Regions from separate parts of the Isoptericola nanjingensis genome, predicted to be linked through region 1. Evidence: riboswitches for the same ligand, from Rfam matches in the RefSeq annotation. Region 1 holds a riboswitch; each other region holds the start of a gene.

The links. A riboswitch is a leader RNA that binds a small molecule or an ion and turns the genes downstream of it on or off. The one in region 1 is predicted to bind thiamine pyrophosphate.
Region 2: another riboswitch for thiamine pyrophosphate. It lies ahead of ACQP6G_RS06700 (bifunctional hydroxymethylpyrimidine kinase/phosphomethylpyrimidine kinase); the one in region 1 lies ahead of ACQP6G_RS09475 (ECF transporter S component).
Region 3: another riboswitch for thiamine pyrophosphate. It lies ahead of ACQP6G_RS17910 (thiamine ABC transporter substrate-binding protein); the one in region 1 lies ahead of ACQP6G_RS09475 (ECF transporter S component).

Annotation. Positions count from the first base shown of each region.
Region 1 covers NZ_JBNOZL010000004.1:285,829-292,687, forward strand. The annotation lists gene ACQP6G_RS09455 (hypothetical protein) at 1-553, shown strand, start outside; gene rsfS (ribosome silencing factor) at 550-996, shown strand; gene ACQP6G_RS09465 (histidine phosphatase family protein) at 993-1,682, shown strand; tRNA gene ACQP6G_RS09470 (tRNA-Ala) at 1,773-1,845, shown strand; TPP riboswitch at 1,989-2,100, shown strand; gene ACQP6G_RS09475 (ECF transporter S component) at 2,094-2,732, shown strand; gene ACQP6G_RS09480 (ATP-binding cassette domain-containing protein) at 2,707-4,188, shown strand; gene ACQP6G_RS09485 (CbiQ family ECF transporter T component) at 4,185-4,880, shown strand; gene ACQP6G_RS09490 (class I SAM-dependent methyltransferase) at 4,944-5,552, shown strand; gene ACQP6G_RS09495 (MFS transporter) at 5,609-6,832, shown strand; gene ACQP6G_RS09500 (NAD(P)H-dependent oxidoreductase) at 6,842-6,859, opposite strand, start outside.
Region 2 covers NZ_JBNOZL010000003.1:257,856-264,714, forward strand. The annotation lists gene ACQP6G_RS06670 (class I SAM-dependent methyltransferase) at 1-281, shown strand, start outside; gene ACQP6G_RS06675 (acylphosphatase) at 271-549, opposite strand; gene ACQP6G_RS06680 (coiled-coil domain-containing protein) at 617-2,068, opposite strand; gene ACQP6G_RS06685 (copper resistance CopC family protein) at 2,226-2,873, opposite strand; gene ACQP6G_RS06690 (YcnI family copper-binding membrane protein) at 2,870-3,670, opposite strand; gene ACQP6G_RS06695 (hypothetical protein) at 3,760-4,413, opposite strand; TPP riboswitch at 4,548-4,678, shown strand; gene ACQP6G_RS06700 (bifunctional hydroxymethylpyrimidine kinase/phosphomethylpyrimidine kinase) at 4,669-6,378, shown strand; gene ACQP6G_RS06705 (ABC transporter ATP-binding protein) at 6,531-6,859, shown strand, end outside.
Region 3 covers NZ_JBNOZL010000009.1:546-7,404, reverse strand. The annotation lists gene ACQP6G_RS17920 (ABC transporter ATP-binding protein) at 1-60, opposite strand, end outside; gene ACQP6G_RS17915 (ABC transporter permease) at 60-1,862, opposite strand; gene ACQP6G_RS17910 (thiamine ABC transporter substrate-binding protein) at 1,838-2,911, opposite strand; TPP riboswitch at 2,983-3,087, opposite strand; gene ACQP6G_RS17905 (DUF4235 domain-containing protein) at 3,247-3,513, shown strand; gene ACQP6G_RS17900 (PAS domain-containing protein) at 3,545-4,324, opposite strand; gene ACQP6G_RS17895 (sulfite exporter TauE/SafE family protein) at 4,476-5,402, opposite strand; gene ACQP6G_RS17890 (RrF2 family transcriptional regulator) at 5,587-6,042, opposite strand; gene ACQP6G_RS17885 (AGE family epimerase/isomerase) at 6,039-6,859, opposite strand, start outside.

The DNA.
Region 1 (6,859 bases):
CAGCCCGCCGGCGACGGTGGCGCCGCGCCCCGACGGCCCCGCCCGCCGTTCCCCGTTCGCGACGACGGGCACCTCCTCGCCGTTCGGCACCACGTCGGCCCCGGCGTCGGCGCCGCCCGCCCAGGCGGCCCCGAGCCCGGCGCCGACCGCCGCACCCACGTCGGCGGCGCCCCCGCTGCCCTGGGCCAGCCCGACCACGGAGCGGCCCGCGTCCGTGCCGCCGTCGCGCCCCACGGCGGGGGCCGCCCTGCCGGCGGCCGCGCCGGAGCGACCCGCCGCGTCCCCGTTCGACGCGCTGGTCGCGTCGGAGCAGCCCGTCCGCGCGCGCTCGGCCGCGCCGCTGGACGACGAGGACGACGACGAGGACTGGGACGAGCCCGAGGCGTCCTACACCTGGCTGCACTACATCGTCCTCGTGGTCGTCGCGTTCGTGCTGGGGCTCCTGGTCTGGAAGCTGCTGCTCGGCGACAACGGCGCCCAGGACTTCACGACCGACGGCGCCGCACCCGCGAGCGTCGTCCTCCCGTACGAGCACCCCGGAGCCGCTGCATGACCGCCAGCCCCCGCGCCGTCGAGCTGGCGATCGTCGCCGCTCGGGCCGCCTCGGACCGCAAGGCGCAGGAGATCATCGCGCTGGACGTGAGCGACCAGCTGGTGCTCACCGACGTGTTCCTCATCGCCTCGGGCACGAACGAGCGGCAGGTCTCGGCCATCGTGGACGCCGTCGAAGAGGCGATGTTCCTCGCCGGGTCCAAGCCGATCCGCCGCGAGGGCAAGGCGCAGGCGCGATGGGTGCTGCTCGACTTCGGCGAGGTCGTCGTCCACGTGCAGCACGCCGAGGACCGCGTGTACTACGCGCTCGAGCGCCTGTGGAAGGACTGCCCGGCGGTCGAGCTGCCGGAGGACGCCCGCGGCGGCGACGGCGCGGCGGCCGCCGCCGAGTACGGCGACGGCGGGGGCGACGGCGCGATCCGTCTCGCGGGCGACGAGCGGTGACGGCCGGCACCGTCGTCCTGCTGCGGCACGCCCGCACCGCCTACAACGCCTCCCTGCGGCTGCAGGGGCAGATCGACATCCCGCTCGACGAGGTCGGACGCTGGCAGGCGGCGGAGGGCGGCTCCGCGCTCGCGTCGTCGCACCGCGCGACGCGCATCGTGTCGTCCGACCTGGGCCGCGCCGTCGAGACGGCGTCCGCGTACGCGGACGCGCTCGGCGGGGAGCCCCTGGTGACGGACGAGCGCCTGCGCGAGCGCGGCTTCGGCGCCTGGGAGGGCCTCACGGGCGCCGAGCTGCAGGAGCGCTGGCCCGAGGAGTACGCAGCCTGGCGCCTCGGTGCCGAGCCCGTGGGGGCGGGGGCCGAGACGAAGGCGGCGGTCGCGCAGCGCATGGCCGAGGCCGTGGCCGAGCACGCCGCGGACCTGGCCGACGACGCGACGCTCGTCCTCGTGTCGCACGGGGCCGCCATCTCGCTGGCGGTGACGGCGCTGCTCGGGCTCGACCCGACCACATGGCGCGGGCTGGCGGGCATGCACAACGTGCACTGGTCGCACCTGCACCGTGCCGGGGAGGGCGCCGTGCCGGCATGGCGCCTCGTGGCGCACAACGTGGGCGCGGGGTACCCCCTGGACCGCTGGCAGGCGGGACCGGACTGGAATTTGGAACCTGGCCCGAAGTCTGCCTAAGATATCGACGTTCCGAGGGGCGCAAGCCCGGAGGAACACACCGAATCAGACGAATCGCCTGGCCGTCCGCGGTCGCGAGAGTCGGTTCTCGGGGCTGTGGCGCAGCTGGTAGCGCACCTGCATGGCATGCAGGGGGTCAGGGGTTCGAGTCCCCTCAGCTCCACCCCGACGAGAAGGCCCGGAACCTCATGGTTCCGGGCCTTCTTGCGTGACCAGGGGTTTCACGGTGCGGGACGGTCTTGCGCGGACGCCGACGTCGCCTAGGGTCGGACCTGCGGCCGCGTCGTCGGCCGTCACATCTGAAGACACCCATGACAGGGGAGCGCCGTCGAAGGGGCGCTGAGAGTGCGGGCACAGCCGCAGACCCTTGGAACCTGCTCCGGTTAGCACCGGCGAAGGGAGTTACCTGGAATGTCCGCGCCCATCTCTCTGCGCAGCGCGTCCCCGCGGTACCGGACCGTCGACCTCGTCACCGTGGCCATGCTCGGCGTGGCCGTCGGTGTCGTCTTCTGGGGCTGGACCCAGCTCTACCACCTGCTCTCCGCCGGGCTGGCGGTCGCCTTCCCGCCGGCCACCGGGCTGCTCGGGGGCGGCTGGCTGCTCGGCGGCGTGCTGGGCGGCCTCATCGTCCGCCGCCCGGGCGCGGCGCTGCTCACCGAGGTCGTCGCCGCGAGCGTCGAGGCGCTGCTCGGCGCCGGCTGGGGCTTCTCGGCGATCGTCTCCGGCGTCGTCCAGGGGTTCGGCGCCGAGCTCGTGCTCGCCCTGTTCCTCTATCGCCGGTTCGGCACCGCCGTCGCGGCCCTGGCGGGTGCGGCGGCGGGCGCGTGCGGCGCCGTCTACGAGTGGTTCGCCTACTACCCGGACTGGGCGTGGGGCTTCCGGCTGGCGTACCTGGGCCTCTTCGCGCTGTCCGGCGCGCTGCTCGCGGGCCTGGGAGGCGCGGCGCTCGTGCGCTCCCTCGCGCGGGCCGGCGTGCTCGACGCGTTCGGGCCGGGGCGCGACCTCGCCGACCGCGGCGTCGGTCGTGCCGCCGATCGCGCCCGGGCCTGACGGCGTGGCGCGCGACGACGTCCGGGCGCGCGTGCGGGGGCTGAGCTGGCGGCCCACCGGGCGCCGGGTCCCGACGATCGAGGGCCTCGACCTCACCGTCGGCGCGGGGGAGCGCATCGGCCTGGTCGGGCCGAGCGGGGCGGGCAAGTCGACCGTGCTGCACGCCCTCGCGGGGGTCCTGGGGGACCCGCTGCCCGGCGACCTGTCCGGCACCGTCCACGTGGACGGCGGGGTGGGGCTCGTGCCGCAGGACCCGGGCTCCGCGGTCGTCGCGGCCCGGATCGGCCGGGACGCCGCCTTCGGCCCCGAGAACTCCGGCCTGCCGCGGGACGAGATCTGGCGTCGGGCCCGGGAGGCTCTCGACCGGGTCGGGCTGCGGTACCCGCCCGACAGGCCGACTTCGGCCCTCTCGGGCGGCGAGCTGCAGCGGCTCGCGCTCGCAGGGGCGCTGGCGAGCGCCCCGGGCCTGCTGCTCCTGGACGAGCCGACCGCGATGCTCGACCCCGCCGCCGCGGCCGAGGTCCGCGCCGCCGTCGTCGGCGCGCTGGAGGGCACGGGCACCTCCCTCGTGGTGGTCGACCACCACGTCGGGCCGTGGCTCGAGCACCTGGACCGCGTCGTGGTGCTCGGGCCGGCGGGCCGGGTCACGCACGACGTCGCGCCCGCCGCGCTGAGCGACGGCGCGGCCGGCCCGCGCGGTGACCTGACGCGCGCCGGCGTCTGGCTGCCCGGGGTGGCGGCGCCCGATCCGCTGCCCGTCCCGGCCGCGCTGGTCGCGCCGGACGGCGCCGGGCCGGAGGTCTCGGTCGACTCCCTCGAGGTCGACCTGACGACGCGCGGCCTGCGCGGCCGTACCACCACGCGGGCGCTCGACGGCGTGGCCGCGCGGCTGCCTGCGGGGCTCCTCACGGCCGTCACGGGGCCCTCGGGGGCGGGGAAGTCCACGCTCGTCGCCACCCTCGCGGGGCACCTGCGGCCGACCGCCGGCGTGGTGCGGGGAGCTCCGGGGCGTACGGCCCGCTCGCGAGACCTCGCGCGGTCGTGCGGCTGGGTGCCGCAGCACCCGGAGCACGGCCTGCTCGCCCTGCGCGTGCGGGACGAGGTGGAGCTCACCGGCCGACGCCTCGGCGTCCGGGTGGACGTGGACGAGGTGCTCGCGCTGCTGCGCCTGGACCATCTCGCCGACGCGCACCCGTTCCGGCTGTCCGGCGGCGAGCAGCGGCGGCTCGCGCTGGCGGCCGCGCTCGCGCACCGGCCGGGGCTCGTGCTGCTGGACGAGCCGACCGTCGGCCAGGACCGGGGGACCTGGGCGGCGGTGGCGGGGTGGGCCACCGCCGCCGCCCGGCATGGCGCCACCGTCGCGGCCAGCACCCACGACGCGCACCTCGTCGCCCTCGCCGGGCACCAGGTGCAGCTCGGCGGCCCGGCACGCGAGCGACAGGCGGTGGCGGCATGACCGGTGTGCTGGGGCGCGTGAACGCCCTCGTGCTCGTGGCGCTCGGGCTGCTCGGGCTGGTCGCCTCCCTGGGCGTCCGGGACGTCGCGAGCGCCGGCGTCGCGCTGGGCGCCTGCCTGGCGTTCGGGCTGCTGCTCCTGCCGCGCGGGGCCGGGTCGCCGGCCCGGTACCTCGCGGTCGTCGTCGCCATCGCGTCGGTGGCGTGGTCCACCTGGCTGCTCGGCGGCCGCGACCCGGTGGAGGCCGGCGTCGCGGGGGCCCGCATCGCGGTGCTCGCGCTGCCGGGCGTGGCGCTCGCCCCGCTCGTCGACCCGAGCGGGCTGGCCGACCAGCTCGGCCAGCGGCTGCGCCTGCCGGCGCGCTCCGTCGTCGGCGTCGCCGCGGCGCTGCAGCGGTTCGAGCGGCTCGGTGCGGTGTGGGAGCAGGCGTCGCGAGCCCGCCGGTCGCGCGGCGTCGGGCCCGGCCGGGGCCCGCTCTCGCGGGCCCGGCACGCGGCGTCCGTGACGTTCGCGGTCCTGGCCGCCACCCTGCGCGACGCGGCCGCCATGGCCGTCGCGATGGACGCCCGCGGCTTCGCCTCCGCCCACCACCGCACCTGGGCGGAGCCGGCGCCGTGGACCCGCACCGACACCGTCGTGCTCGCCGGCGGCGCGCTCGTCGCGGCGTTGCCGTTCGCCGTCCTCGTCGGGTAGCGGTCGCGCGGGAGGCGCCGCCCAGGAGCCGTGGGGCGCAGAATGGGCAGCGGGAGGTGCTCCATGGCCCGCCAGGTGCACGATTTCGACGCCCTGTACGCTGCCGACGCCCCGCCGCCGTGGGAGATCGGCCGTCCGCAGCCCGCGCTCCTGGCGCTCGTGCGCCGGTCGGTGCTCGCGGACCCGGTCCTCGACGTCGGGTGCGGCACGGGCGTGCTGGCTCTCGCCGTCGCTCGGGCGGGCCACCGGGTGGTGGGCGTGGACGCCGCGGCGCACGCGATCTCCCGCGCGCGGGAGCGGGCCGCGGAGTCGATCCTCGACCCGCCGGGCGAGGTGCGCTTCGAGGTCGCGGACGCCCGCCGGCTCGACCGCCTGGACCTCCGGCCGCGGACCGTCCTCGACTCGGGGCTGCTGCACACCCTGGACGACGCCGGGCGCGCGGCCTACGTGGCGGGGCTGGAGGCGATCTGCCGGCCCGACGCGCTCGTCGCCGTGCTCGCGATGTCCGTGGACGCCGGGCTGGGCTGGGGCACGACCGGCGCCCGGCTGCGCGCGGCGTTCGAGGGGCCCGCGTGGTCGGCCACGGTGGTCTCGGACGCCGAGATCGCCGCGCGCACCGCGGGGGAGGAGCTCAGCCTGCCGGCGCTGCTCCTCACGACGCGGCGCGCGTGACGAGACGTCCGTGAACGGACGGGCCTCGGACAGGTCCCGTGCGATAGGAAGGGGGCGTGCCGTCCCCGCCCCTCTTCCCCTTCCGTAGCGTCGTCCTCGGGGCGTTCCTCCCCACCCTGGTGCTGGAGATCGGCATCGGCGCGCTGCTGCCGGTCGTGGCGGTCACCGCCACCGGCCGCGGCGCGACCCTCACGGTCGCCGGGCTCGTGGCCGCGCTGCTGCCGCTCGGCAAGATCGCGTTCGACCTGCCGGCCGGCGCCCTCTCCCAGCGCCTCGGCGACCGGGTGGCGATGCTGGTCGCCGGCAGCGTCGCCGTCGTGGCGTTCACGACGATCGCGCTGTCCTCGGCGCTGTGGGGCCTGGCGCTGGGCGTGCTCGCCCTCGGCGCGGCGAACGCCGTGTTCAACCTCGCCCGGCAGGCGTACCTGACGGAGATCACGCCGCCGCTGCGGCGGGCGCGCGTCATGTCGACGCTCGCCGGGGTGCACCGCATCGGCCTGTTCCTGGGGCCGTTCGCCGGCGCCGCCGTGATCGCCGCGACGTCGCTGCACGGCGCGTTCTGGCTGGGCACCGGCTCGGCCCTGGTGGCGGTGCTGGTCATCGCCCTGGTGCGGCCGGAGCCGCGGGCCGACGCCCCGTTGCCGCGGCCCGCCGGCCGGCAGCGCGTGTCCATCGCCGCGGTCGCGCGCGAGCACCGGCAGCTGTTCGCGACCCTCGGCGTCGCCATCCTGCTGGTGAGCGCCGTGCGCGGCGCACGCCAGACCGTCATCCCGCTGTGGGGCGAGCACCTGGGGCTCGACGCCGAGGTGACGTCGCTCGTCTTCGGCGTCTCGGGCGCCCTGGACATGCTGCTGTTCTACCCGGCGGGCAAGGTGATGGACCGGTTCGGGCGGCTGTGGGTGGCGGTCCCGTCCATGCTCACGATGGCGGTGGGGCTGGCGGTGCTGCCGTTCGCGCACACCGCGGGAGCGCTCGCCGTGGTCGCCGCCCTGCTCGGTGTGGGCAACGGCATGGGCTCGGGCATCGTCATGACGCTGGGCGCCGACGTCGCGCCCGCCGCGGTGCGGCCCACGTTCCTCAGCGTGTGGCGGCTCTTCCAGGACACGGGCGACGCGCTCGGCCCGCTGATCCTGTCGGCGGGGGCGGCGCTGGGCTCGCTCGCCGCCGGGGTGTGGGCCACCGCCATGCTCGGCGGCGCGTCCGCGGCCACCCTCGCGCGCTGGGTGCCGCGGTACTCCTCGCTCGCGAACCTCGTGCCGCCCCGGCGCGGGCGGACCTGAGCCGACGCCTCACGCGCGCAGGTGCAC
Region 2 (6,859 bases), on a different contig from region 1:
ACGAGCGCGCGGCCCTCGCCGAGATGACGCGGGTGCTGCGCCCCGGCGGCCTGCTGCTGCTGGCCGACCACGTCGCCTCGAGCGCCTGGCCGGTGCGGGCGCTGCAGGCGCTCGCGGACGCGGTGAGCGTCCCGCTGGCCGGGGAGCACTTCCGGCGACGGCCGATGCGGTGGGTGCTCGACCGGGGGCTCGCGATCGAGGAGCACGCGCGCACCCGGGCCGGCGTCGTCGAGCTCGTGGCGGCGCGCGTGCCGGCCACCGTGAGGGGCGTCAGCCGCTGACGTCGAAGGCGGTCTCGCCGACCGGCGGCACGTCCTCGACGTCGACCCCCGTGACGAGGGCCCCGGGCGGGCCCTCGCGCAGGAACGCGAGCATCGCGTCCACCGCGTCGGGCGTGCCCTCGACCTCCGCCTCGACCGTCCCGTCGGGGAGGTTGCGCACGAGCCCGCCCACGCCCGCCCGGCGGGCCGCCTCGCGGGTCGACCAGCGGAACCCGACGCCCTGCACGCGGCCGTGCACCCGCACCCGCCGCCGCACCGTGGTGGTCATCCGCCCTCCCGTGCTCGCCGTCCCCGCGCCGTCGTCCCCCGCGCGTACCCCGGCGGCGCCGTCCACGTCAGTCGAAGATGTCCCCGATGTCCCCGATGTCGTCGAGGATACCGCCCAGCACCATCCCGCCCAGGACGGCGCCGAAGACGTCGGAGCCGCCCCGGCCGCCAGGGCGGCGGCCGCCCTGCCAGCCGTACCCCCCGCCGTACCCGTCCGGTCCGCCGTTGTAGCCGCCGTCCCAGCGCTGCCCCTGGCCCGACCGGGCGATGTCGCGGTGCGCCAGGGTCGCGGCCTCCGCGGCGAGCGCCGCGCCCCGGCGGGCGGCGGCCACCCCGCGCTCGGGGTCCTCCGCGGCGCGGGCCTGCGCCACCTCGCGCTCGGCCTCGGCCAGGCGCGTGCGGGCGTCGGGGCCCACGGGGGCGCGGTAGTCGTCGACGACGGACCGCGCCGCCGCGAGCTGGCGCTCGGCGTCGTCGAGCGCGGGCCCGAGCCGCGACGCCGCCCGGCGCGCGCGCTCGTCGCGCTCCGCCCGCTCGGCCACGGCGTCGTCGAGGGCGGTGTTGGCCTCCCGGACGCGGGTGAGGGAGCCCACCGGGTCGCCCGGGTCGCCCGGGGCGGGCAGCGCCGAGAGGGCGTCCTCGAGCGCGGTGACGGCGCCGTCGATGCGCCCCGCCCGCTGGGCCGCCGGGAGCGCGCGCGCCACGGCGAGCTCGGCACGGGACTCCGCCACGATCGCGCCGAGCGCCGCCTCCGCGCGCAGCGCCTCGGCCTCGTAGTCGTCGACGGCGCGCAGCAGCCCCTCGGCGCGGCGCACGGCCTCCTCCGCCGCGCGGGCCGCGGCACCGGCCTCCGCGACCTGCTGGGTCGTGAGGCGCTTGCGGGCCGCCGCCGTGCTGCGACCCGCGAACTCGAGCAGGCGCTCCGCCTGCTCGGGGTTGTCCGCGACGGGCAGCAGGGCCCGCTCGGCGTACTGCTCGCGCAGCCGCTCGAGGTCGGCGCGTGCCGCGGGTACGGCCTCGCGCACCCGGGCCAGCTCGGCGTCGACCCGGTCGACGGCGTCGGGGGTCGAGCGGACCGTCTGCCGCAGGGCGGCGAGCCCGCGGTCGAGCTCGTCCAAGGACGCGTCGGCCGACCGGCACAGGTCGACGATCCGCGCCGACCACTCCCGGCGCTGCTGGTCGGTGTCCGGGACGTGGTCGTGCAGGAGCTGGTTGTGGTGGAACGCCTCGGAGAGGCGCTCGCGTGCCCGCCGCAGCGTGGGCGCGAGCTCGCGCGTCTCCCGGTCGCCGAGCTCCGCCTGGGCGAAGGCGAGCTCGTCCTCCGCGAGGCGGGCCCGCTCGTCCGCGCGCACCAGGGCGGAGCCCGCCTCCAGGCCGAGGCGCTGCAGCTCCGCCTCGAGGTCCTCTGCCCGCCCGCGCGCCGCCCTGCGGCGTCGTGCCGCCCAGAAGACCACCGCCGTGACCAGCACGACCACCACGACCAGGCCCGTCACGATCCCGACGATCTGCCCCGCATCCATGCTCGGCATCGTAGGCGGCTCCGGCGGGGTCCGGGGACGACCGACGACGACCCGACGACGACGCGGACGCCCGGGAGCATCACGACGGCGACCCGTCAGGGCCAGGGCGCGGCGGTCATTCCGGCCCTGGCCCTGACAGGTCGCGGGGTGCGGCGCGTCAGCCGCGACGTCGGGCGAGCCGCAGCGCCACCAGCACCGCCGCGCCGGCGAGCACGACGACGCCGCCTGCGATGCCGAGCACCACGACCAGCTCGGAGGCGTCGCCGCCCCCGGCGTCCGCGGCGGCCGACGCGCCCTCCGCGGCACCGTCGGACGCCTCGTCCGCGCCCCCGGCCGGGGCGCACGGCGTCGCGTCCGCCGCGGGGGCCGCCTCGGTCCCGGCGGGCGGCTCGTAGGTGAACGAGTACTCGCCGCTGGTGGGGTGCCCGTCGGCCGACACGATCCGCCAGTCGACCGTGTACTCGCCGCCCTCGCCCAGCGCGACGGGGACGGACACGGTGCGGTCCTGCGTCGTGGGGCACCCCGTCGCGTGGTCCGTGCCGTCGGCGTCCGTCACGGTGATCACCGTGCTGGAGCCCTCGGCGGACAGGTCGAGCACCACGTCGTCGAACGTCACGTCGACGGACTCCGGTGGCTCGGTCACGGTCGTCCCCGAGGCGGGCGAGGTCCCGACGACGACGTTGTGGGCGCTCGCGGGCCCCGCCGCGCCGACGACGCCGGCCGCGCCGAGGCCCAGGGCGAGCGCGAAGGACCCGGCCGCGGCGAGGGCGCGTCGCGCGGCGGGGCGGCCGTCCGGCGCGCTCATCGCTGCTCCGTGCCGTCCGTGCCGTCCGTGTCGGTGGCCCGTGCGCGCGTCCGGGCGAGGGCGGTCACGCCGGTGACGGCGCCGACCAGCCCGAGCCCGAGGCCCGCGGCGCCGAGCGCGAGCGGGAGGGTGCCGGAGCCGCCGTCCTCGGCCGCCGCGTCGGTGTGCGCGTCCGTGGCGGCGTCGCCGGCACCGGCCGCCGACGCCGCGCCGTGGCCGCCGTCCTCGGCGGCCGGGACGACCTGCAGGACGGGGGCCGGGAGCTCGGGCTCGGCGTCGCCGGACGCCTCCTGGTCCCAGGCGACGACCTCGCCGTCGGAGTAGGTCTGGGTGGCGGGGAGGACGATCTCCTCCACGCCGTCCGGGACCGCGCCGGCCGACACGGTGAACCGGAGGAACTCGCCCGGCGCGATGCCGGCGTCGGCGTCGTCGGCGGTCCACTCGATGCTCGCCGGCGCCTCGGTGACGGTGGTGCCGTGCACCTCGACGGGCTCGGGCAGGGGCGCCTGGGTGACCTTCGCGGTCCAGCCCGGCACGGGCTCGACGGACACGCTGGTGAAGGGGGTGTCGGTGGGCAGGTCGACCTGCACCGCGGTGGTCGACGCTTCGGCGGACTCGTTCGGGACCTTGAAGGTGAGGGTGGCGTACGACCCGGCCTCGGCCGCGTCGGGGGTCACGGTCACGTGCGCGGACGCGGCGGTCGCGCCGAGCACGAGGGCGGGGAGGGCGAGCGCGGCCGCGCCGACGAGGCGGCGCGGGCGGAGGGCACGGGTGATGACAGGGGTGGTCCTGGACATGGGTTCTTCTGCTCCTGGCTGTCAGGTGTGTCAGGCGGTCGTGGGACGGCGAGGGACCCGCCCCCGTCCGACGACGGACCAGGGCAGGGTCAGGCGGCGCGCGCGAGGGCGCCCGGGAGCAGCGGGGGTCCTCGTGGGGGCGTGCGCCGGCGGACGCGGGCCGGGTGGGGGCGCCAGGTGCGCCCGACGACGACGGCGGGCTCGCGGACCACCGGCAGCACCGGCGGCTCCTGCACGAGGAGCGCGACGTGCCGCAGGTGCCCGACGACGGTGAGGGCCGCCCGGTCGCCCGCCGCGAGCAGCAGGGCGGTGAGCAGCACCGCGGCGGCGTGCGCGGCGAGCATCCAGGACGTCGTCCCGGCGTCGCCCGCGTGATGCAGCAGCCCGCCGCCCGTCGCGGGCGCGAGGGAGCCCGGGCCCATGGCGTGGAGCGCGTGCCCGTCCAGGGTGGTGCCCGGGGTCGGGAGCGGTGCCGAGGGAGCGCCCGTGCCCGCCGCGCCGAGCACGGACAACGTCGTGTGCTGGACGAGCTGCAGCGCGACCATCGCCGGCAGGAGGCGCTGGAGGGTCAGCCTGCGGCGCGCGGTCCACACCGCGAGCGGCGCCGTGAGCGCCGCGACGACGAGCCAGGCGAGGGGTGCCCCGGGGAGCGCGCCGCCGGCCAGCAGGTGGGCGGCGGCCGCGATGCTGAGCGTCGTGCCGGCGACGAGGAGCTCGCGCACACGACGGACGACCACGGGCACCCCCGCACCCTACCGCGGCGTCGGCCGGGACCTGCAGTTTCGCCCCGGGCGGCCGCCCGGACGACGGCGGAGCCAGGAACGACGCACCCGCGCGGGACGCCGGACCCGCCGGTGCCGACCTGGGCTACGGTGGGCGCCACGACACGGGGTGCGTCCCGACCGGTCATCGCCGCGACTTCGTCACGGCCGGCCGGCGGGCGCTGAGAACACACCCGTCGAACCTGATCTAGCTCGTACTAGCGAAGGGATGTCGACATGAGTGCGCGCGCACCTGAAGACAGCTCCGCCGGCCGCGCCGGCAGCACCACCCCTGCTCACGCCGCCCCCGCTCCCGTCTCGTCGCCGACGAGGGCGCTCCGGACGGGCAGCCGGCCCCGCGTCCTGGCGGTCGCCGGGTCCGACCCGTCCGGGGGCGCGGGCGTCCAGGCCGACCTCAAGTCGATCGCGGCCGCGGGCGGCTACGGGATGGCCGCCGTCACGGCTCTGACCGTGCAGAACACCCGCGGCGTGCGCGACGTGCACCTGCCGCCCGCCGCGTTCCTCGCCGCGCAGCTCGACGCCGTCACCGACGACGTGACCGTCGACGCCGTGAAGATCGGGATGCTCGCCTCGGCCCCGGTGGCCCGGGCGGTGGCCGCGTGGCTCGACGCGCTGTCGCACGCCACGTCCGACCGGTCGGGCACGACCGCGCGCCCCGCCGTCGTCCTGGACCCGGTCATGGTGGCGACCAGCGGGGACCGGCTGCTCGACCCGGCGGCCGAGGACGCCGTGCGGGACCTGCTCGGCCGGGTGGACGTCGTGACGCCGAACCTGCCCGAGCTCGCGGTCCTCGCGCAGGAGCCCCCCGCCGCGGACTGGCCCGCCGCCCTCGAGCAGGCGCGACGGCTGGCCGCCCGGCACGGGGTCCTGGTGGTGGCGAAGGGCGGCCACCTGCTCGCGCGTCCGGACGCGAGGGAGGAGGGCGCCCCGGACGCCCTCGTCGGCCCGCAGGGCGTGCTCGTGGAGCTCCCCGGCCCGCGCCTGACCAGCACCTCCACCCACGGCACCGGCTGCTCGCTGTCCAGCGGGCTGGCCGCCCGGTACGCGCGCACGGGCGACTGGGCGGAGGCGCTGCGCGGCACGAAGGCCTGGCTGACCAGGGCGATCCGGGCGGGGGAGGCCCTGCGCGTCGGCGGCGGGAACGGCCCCGTCGACCACCTGGTGGGGCTGCGCGCGGGCGGCGCGGAACCCCAGGCGCCGTCCCGTGCGGCCCGTGCGGCCGGTGCGGGCGCGGAGGACGTCGTCGCCCGGTGGTGGGACGACGCCGCGGACGTGCGTGCCGCGATCGACGACCTGGCGTTCGTCCGGTCGCTGGGCGACGGGACCCTCGACCCCGACCACTTCCGCACCTATCTGGAGCAGGACGCGCTCTACCTGCGCGACTACGCGCGCTGCCTCGCGCGGGCGAGCGAGCTCGCGCCCACGCGGGCCGAGCAGGCGTTCTGGGCCGGTGGCGCGCACGGCGCCCTGGTGACGGAGCTCGACCTCCACACGCGCTGGCTGGGCGGGGAGCCGCAGGACGTGCCCGCCAGCGCCACGACGGCCGCCTACCTCGACCACCTGCGCGCGGCCGGCGACGACTACGCGACCCTCGTGGCCGCCGTCCTGCCCTGCTACTGGATCTACCAGGACGTGGGGGAGCGGCTGGCCGCCCGCAACCACGCGGGCCACCCGTACGCGGCGTGGCTGGGCACCTACGCGGACGACGCGTTCGCGGGCGCGACGCGGGAGGCCGTCGCGATCCTGCGCCGCGCCGCCGCGGCGTCCGACGCGTCCACCCGGGACCGGATGGCGGCGGCGTTCCGCGCGGCGTGCGAGCACGAGCTGGCGTTCTTCGACCAGACGGGCCTCCCCGGCACAGCGGGCACGGAAGGCGCGGCCGAGGACGTCGACGGGCGCCCCGCCGACCGCGTCGCGGTGGGCTGACCGCAGCCTCGCCGGCCCCGTCGTGGGGCCGGTCGCGGGCCCCGCCGTCCTGCCGGACGGCGGGATCACGCGGCGGTAAGCGGTGTCCCGGTTCTGGGACCCACCGCGTGATCGGGGCAAGCGTGTCGGAGGCGAGTGACAGAATGGATGTGATGCCCGACACGAAGCGCACTTCGCGCAGCCGCAGCCGAGGCGCACGCCGCGCCGATCCCTCCGAAAGTCCCAGGAGGAGCCCCGCCTCCTCCGCTCCCCGCCGTCCCGCCGCGCCCGGCACACCGCCGGGTCGCGCCGAGGGCCCGCCCGGCCGGCCGGGCGCCGCCCCCGCGGCCGCCGTCGTCCCCGCGGCGGCCGTCGCCCCCGCGGGCTCCGAGCTCTCCACGTTCGCGTCCGTGCGCCGGCTCTACCCATACGTCCGGCCCGCGTTGCCGCGCATGGTCGGCGGCCTCTTCTCGGCGCTCGGCGCGAGCCTCGCCGCGCTGGC
Region 3 (6,859 bases), on a different contig from region 1:
GGCGCCGTACCGCACCACGGCGTCGCGCACGACGAGCCCCGTCGTCTGGCCCTGCTCCATCAGAACTCCCCTCCCGGCCGGTCGCCGCGCAGGCGCTCGGCCACCATCATGACGGTCGCGGTGAGCACGGCCAGCACCACGGACGCCGCGAGCGCCATCCCGTAGTTCTCGGCCCCGGGCCGCCCGATCAGCCGGTAGATCACCACAGGCAGCGTGGCCGTGTCGGGGCGGGCGAGGAACGACGTCGCACCGAACTCTCCGAGCGAGACCGCGAACGCGAACCCGATCGCCAGCCCCAGCGACCGCGCGCCCAGCGGGCCGTCGACGGTCCGCAGCACCCGCCCCGGCGCCGCGCCCAGCGTGGCGGCCGCCTCGCGCAGCCGCGGGTCGATGGCGCGCAGCACCGGCAGCATCGTGCGCACGACGAGCGGGATGGCGACGACGGCCTGCGCGATCGGGACGAGCGCGCCGGAGGTGCGCAGGTCGACGTCGAGCCCGAACGGCTTGTCCAGCGTGATGAGGAAGCCGAAGCCCACCGTCACGGCGGAGACGCCCAGGGGCAGCATGAACGCGGCGTCGAGCACCCCGACGGCGCTCCGCAGACCCGCCCGCCGCGGGCGACGCGACACGACGAGCGCCACGAGGCCGCCCACGACGACGGCGATCAGCGCGGCCCACGCCGCGGTGCGCAGCGAGTTGCCCAGTGCCTCCCAGACCGTGACGGTCAGGGCGTTGGGCCCGCCGGTGGTGCCGAGGGCCACGTAGTTGTCGAGGCCCCAGGAACCGTCGGGAGCCCGCAGCGACCGCGTGACGAGCCCCGCCATGGGCAGCACGAGCAGCCCGGCGACCACGACGAGGGTGACGAGCGCCGGCACGACGTCCGTGCCGTCGGCACCGGTGCGCAGCCGCAGCCGGTGCGCGGACACGCTGTCGCTCGTGAGGTGCAGGGCCCGCTCCCGGCGCGCCCGGGCGCGGGAGCTGACCAGCAGCGCGCCGGCCACCACGACGAGCTGCAGCACCGACAGCACCGCCGCCGAGCGCAGGTCGAGGAACTGGGTGGTGCGCGTCCAGATCTCCGTCTCGATCGTGCCGTAGCGCAGGCCGCCGAGGACGAGGACGACGCCGAACGCCGTCGCGCAGAACAGGAAGACGACCGCGGCGGCCGACGCGATCGCCGGGCCGAGCGCGGGCAGCGTCACGGTGCGGAACGCGCGCCACGGCGTGGCGCCGAGCGCGCGGGCGGCCTGCTCGGCGCGCGGGTCGAGCCGCTCCCACATGCCGCCGACGGTGCGCACCACGACCGCGTAGTTGAAGAAGACCAGGGCGAGCACGATGCCCGCGAAGCTCTCCTCCAGGTGCGCCCAGCCGAGCGGCCCGCCGGGGGCGAAGAGCGCGCGGAACGCGACGCCGACGACGACGCTCGGCAGCACGAACGGCACGGTCACCAGGCCGCGCACGAGGGTGCGCCCCGGGAACCGGCACCGGTACAGCACGTACGCGCCGGGCAGGCCGAGCAGCACCGACAGCGCCGTGCCCGTGATCGCCTGGGCGAGCGTCTGCCCGACGATCCGCCACGTGCGCTCCTGGGACAGCACCTCTGCGAAGCCGGACAGGTCGAGCTCCCGCCCCGCCGCGGTCTCGGTGAAGAACCCCTGCAGGACGAGCGACACCACCGGCCACGCGAAGAAGACCGCGAGGAAGCCCAGCGGGAGCGCGACGGCCGCGCCCCAGCCGAGCCACGCGCCCCATCGGTCTGCACCCCGCCGGGCGGCGCGCCACCGCGCCGCCCGGGCTGCCGGGCGGGCGGTGGCGCGCGGGACGCGGGGCACGGGGCGCGTCAGCCGACGACCGTCGCCGTCCACTGCTCGATCCACTCGTCGCGGTGCGCGGCGACGTCGGCGGGCGCCACCTCGAACGGCTCGTCGGCCAGGGGCGCGAACTGCTGCCAGTCGGCGGGCAGCTCCACGCCCGGGTCCGCGGGGTACATGTACATCTGGCCGGGCACGTCGGCCTGGAACTCGGCGCTCGTCAGGAAGTCCACGAGCTTCTCGGCGCCCTCGGGGTTCTCGGCGCCCGCCAGCACGCCCGCGTACTCGACCTGCCGGAAGCAGGTGTCGAGCATCGCGCTCGTGGCGGAGGTCTTCCCGTCGTCGCTCACGGTGAACGCGGGCGACGTCGCGTACGACAGCGCGATCGGGCGCTGCCCGCCCTCGCCGGCGCCGGAGAAGTCCACGTAGTACGCGTCCTCCCAGCTCTCGGCCACCTTGAGGCCGTTGTCGCGCAGGTCGGCCCAGTAGGCCTCCCAGCCGTCCGCGCCGAACGCGCCGATCGTCGCGAGCAGGAACGCGAGGCCGGGGGACGACGTCGCCGGATTGGTCACGACGGTGAGGTCCGCGTACTCCGGCTTCGCGAGGTCCTCGAGCGTCGTCGGGGGCGTGACGCCGTGCTTCTCGAACCAGCCGTCGTCAAGGTTCATGCACACGTCGCCCACGTCGACCGGCGTCAGCGTGCCCGCCAGGTCGTCGGGCGCGTAGGCCGCGACCTCCGGGGCGAGGTCGGCCGGCTGGTACTCCTCGAAGACCCCGGCGTCGACGGCCCGCGACGCGTACGTGTTGTCCACGCCGAAGACGACGTCGCCCAGCGGCGCGTCCTTGGTGAGCACGAGCTGGTTCACCAGCGTGCCCGCGTCGCCCGGGGCCACCTGCTCGACGGTGAGACCGGACTCCTTCTCGAACGCGGCCAGGACGTCGTCGGAGACGGCGAACGAGTCGTGGGTGACGAGCGTGACCGTGCTCGACGCCGCGCCGCTCGCGTCGTCCGTGGGCGTCCCGCCGCACGCCGCCAGCAGCGGCAGCAGGGCGACGACGCCCGCGGTGGCGGCCGTGGTCCGGGCCGTGGTCGTGAGCTTCATGCTGTCCTCCTCAAGGTGCGAGAAGGGGGTCCTGCGGGCACCCGGCACCGTCGTGGTGCGGCCGTCCGCAGGGAACGAGATTCCCGACTTCCTCCACCGGTGCTAACCGGGTCAGGTTCGAGGGTCTGCGGCGGTCCGCACTCTCAGCGCCGGTGGGCGCTCCCCTGTCGTATCACCACGAGCCTACCCGCCGACGCCGCGCTACCGTGGTGCAGTCCTCGGCCTCGGGGTGTGACGTGCCTGACGTGCCGTGACGCCGTCCGGCGGCCGCGGACGCACGCGAGACGACGCGCGGTCGTGCCGCGGCCGCGCCGGGACCTACCGAGGGAGAGCACGTGACGGACACCGAGCAGCCGCTGGGCGTGAAGGTCGGCACGGTGGTGCTGACGATCGCCGCCGGATGGGTCGCGCAGAAGCTGATCGGGGTGGTCTGGGAGAAGACGACGGGCAGCGTGGCGCCCACCAACGTGGACGACGACGAGATCTCGATCATCCAGGCCGTCACCTTCGCGGCGGTCTCGGGCGGGGTCGCGGTGCTCGCGAAGCGCCTCGCCCGCAAGGGCGCCGTGCGCGCGGCGGCCCGGTTCGTCCCCGGCCGCTGATCCCCCGCTCCTGACGGGCCCGCCCTGCGGGTCAGTGGCTCGCGCGCGGACGCCGGCGGGCGAGCTGCGCGTCGTGCCCGTGCGGCCGGTCCACCGGCCGCACGGTGGCGAGCGCCTGGCTGAGCCGGTCCGCCGCGTCCTGGGCCGGCGGGGCGGACCGCACCACCTCCGCCGCCGTGAGCGCGGCGTCGCGGTCCCCGACGGGCCGCGCGAGCCCTTTCATCACCTGTTCGCCCGCCGACTGGGCGGAGATCCCGACCTGCGCGCCGGCGTCCGCGAGCACCTCGGTGGCGACCGACTCGTCCACGCCGCACACCGCCATGATGGCTCCCTTGGCCTGCTCGGCGGCCGCGGCCGCGACGAACGCTCGGGACACGGCCCGGTGCGCCTCGCGCTCCAGCGCGTCCCGCACGACCGGGCTCGCGTCGATGACGTAGCCGACGATCTGCGACGACGCGCCGTCGGCCCCATGCCTTCCCTGTCCGGTCACGACGACGGTATGGGTGCGCCCGTGGTCGTCCACGACGCGGTGCGCCCCCGAGAACGGCCGCCCGGTGCCGAGCGCGACCACCGCCGTCCGGGAGAGCCGCTCGCGGTCGTCGGGATGCAGGTGGGCGCGCAGCACCTCCGGTCCCGGCGCGATCTTGCCCGGCTCGCGACCGAAGATCCGGAAGACCTCGTCCGACCACCACCACTCCCCCGTGGCGACGTCGACGCGGTACCGGCCGACGAGCAGCTGGCTCCCCGCACCCAGCAGCTCCGCGAGGGCGACGAGCTCGCGGCGCGGTGTGTCGTTGGTCGTGCTGGACATCGAGGCTCACCCCCAGTGCCGTGCAGCTGGGTCAGGCGCGCAGTTCTCCTGGCTTCACCACCGTACCGGGACGGCGCGACACCGCCACCGCACGGCGGGTGACGTGCGGTGGCGGTGTCGTCGGTGGCCTCGGCCGTGCCGGGGGCAGGCGTCAGGCGACCGTCGTCGCCGCGGCCTCGGGGTGCTCGCCGGCCGCCTCGGCCCGCTCCGCCGCGACCGCCTTGCGGTGCTCGCGGAACGAGTAGGCGACGGCGGCGGCCCAGCCGACCGCGATGAGCCCGAGGACGAGACCCCGCACGCCGTCGCTCACCGGGAACTCGTCGAGGCTCAGCAGGGTGCGGACGTTGGTGAGCACGATGATCCCGCCGACGGCGGAGCCGAGGACGCGCGGCGGCACCAGGCGGACGAGCCACGCCGCGATCGGCGCCGCGATCAGGCCGCCGATGAGCAGCGCCAGGGCCCAGGTCGGGTTGATGCCCGCGGTCCCAAGGCCGAAGAGGAAGCCGAGGCTCGCGGCGACGGCCACGAAGAACTCGCTGGTGTCGATCGAGCCGATCACCTTGCGGGGCTCCATGCGGCCGCTCGCGAGGATGGCGGGCGTGCCCACCGGCCCCCAGCCGCCGCCGCCCGTGGCGTCCATGAACCCGGCGACCAGGCCGAGCGGGGTGAGGAACCGCTTCCGGAGCGGCTGCCCGAGGCGGTCCGTGCGCAGCCCGCGGAGCGTGAAGCGCAGCAGCACGTACAGGCCCAGCCCCAGCAGCAGGATCGACATCAGCGGCTTGGCGATCTCGGTCGACAGCCACGAGAGGAAGGTCGCGCCTGCGAACGCGCCGACCGCACCGGGGATGCCGATCTTGGTGACGACCTTCCAGTCCACGTTCCCGAACCGCCAGTGCGACGCACCGGACGCCAGCGTCGTCCCGACCTCGGCGAGGTGGACGGTCGCCGACGCGGCCGCGGGGTTGGTACCGATCGCGAGCAGCAGGGTGGTCGAGGTGACGCCGTAGGCCATGCCCAGGCTGCCGTCGACAAGCTGCGCACCGAGGCCCACGAGGGCAAGGAGGACGAGAGTCCGCACGGGGGTTCCCTCCGTTTCGGCGCGGCAGCGGGTCCGCCGCGTCTGCAGTGAAGTTACCCGATCGGCTCTATCGGATTCAACGGTCTCAAGAATCTGTCTGCATGCTGAGACGCGCCTTCCGGGGTCGGCGCGGGCCGTGCCGCGCCCCGACCGCCCCGTGCCGGTCAGGCCGCGGGAGCGGGGCTCACGGGTTGATCCACGCCGATTCATGCTCGGTGAGCCGGCGCACGACGTCGGGGATCGTCCCGGCCGCGAGGTCCGCCAGGGTCACCTGTTCCAGCACGGCCCGGACGTTCACGCGCAGCGCCACCCACACGTGCAGCAGCGACGCCGCCGCGCCGGTGTACTCCAGGTCCGAGGGCCGCGCGTCGCGCACGAACACCAGCGGCCCGTCCACGGCGCGCACGACGTCGGCGACGGTGACCTTGTCGGCCGGACGGGCCAGCACGTACCCGCCGCCCGCGCCGCGACGGCTCGCGACGATGCCCTCGCGCCGCAGGTCGCTCAGGATCGCCTCGAGGAAGCGGTGGGGCACCTGCTGCGCGCGGGCGAGAGCCTCGGCCGGCACGGGGCCCTCGCCGGACGCGGCGAGCTCGGCGGCCGCCCGCACCGCATAGTCGGCCTTCGCGGAGATCCTCACGACGTCGCCACCGCGTCGCCCAGTCGCGTGCCGGCCAGCAGCGGCCCGGCCTCCCGGGCGGACGCCGCGAACGACCCGGTGAGGGGCAGGTCCGGCAGGATCACGGCCTGGGCCGCGTGGTAGATGTCGGGCTTGCCGACCCAGGTCCGGCCCGAGGGGCGGTTGGCCGTGTCGAGCTCGTGGAACCAGGAGCCCCGCTCGTGGTCCACCAGGTGGGCGTCGATCCACGCCCACCACGTGTCGGCGAGCTCGGCGTAGCGCGCCTCGCCCGTCGTGCGGTGCAGGACGTCGGCCGCCGCGGCCGCCTCGGCCGCCACCCAGTGGAAACGGCGCGCCTCGACCGGGGTCCCGTGCCAGTCCGTCGTGTACACGAAGCCGCCCCCGAGCCCGTCCCACCCGTCGGCCACGGCGCGATCGAACAGCTGCCGTGCTGCGTCGGTGCGCCGGCCCTGCGTCCCCGCGGCGACGTCCACCTGCAGGAGCAACCGCGCCCACTCCAGGCCGTGGCCCGGTGTGGCGCCGTACGGCTTGAACGGGTCGTGCGGACGGTCGGCGTTGTACTCGAGCTGCGGCCGCCACTCCGTGTCGAAGTGCTCCGGGATCCGCCAGTCGTTGCCCGCAGCCCAGCCGATCACGCGGTCGGCCACGACCGCCGCCCGATCGAGCCAGCGGGTCTCCCCCGTGGCGTCGTGCGCGGCAAGGAGCGCCTCGACGGAGTGCATGTTCGCGTTGACCCCGCGGTACGGGTCGACCGTGCCCCAGTCGCGCGACCGCTCGTCGAGGTGCAGCTGGTGCTCGGCCTCCCAGAACCGTCGGT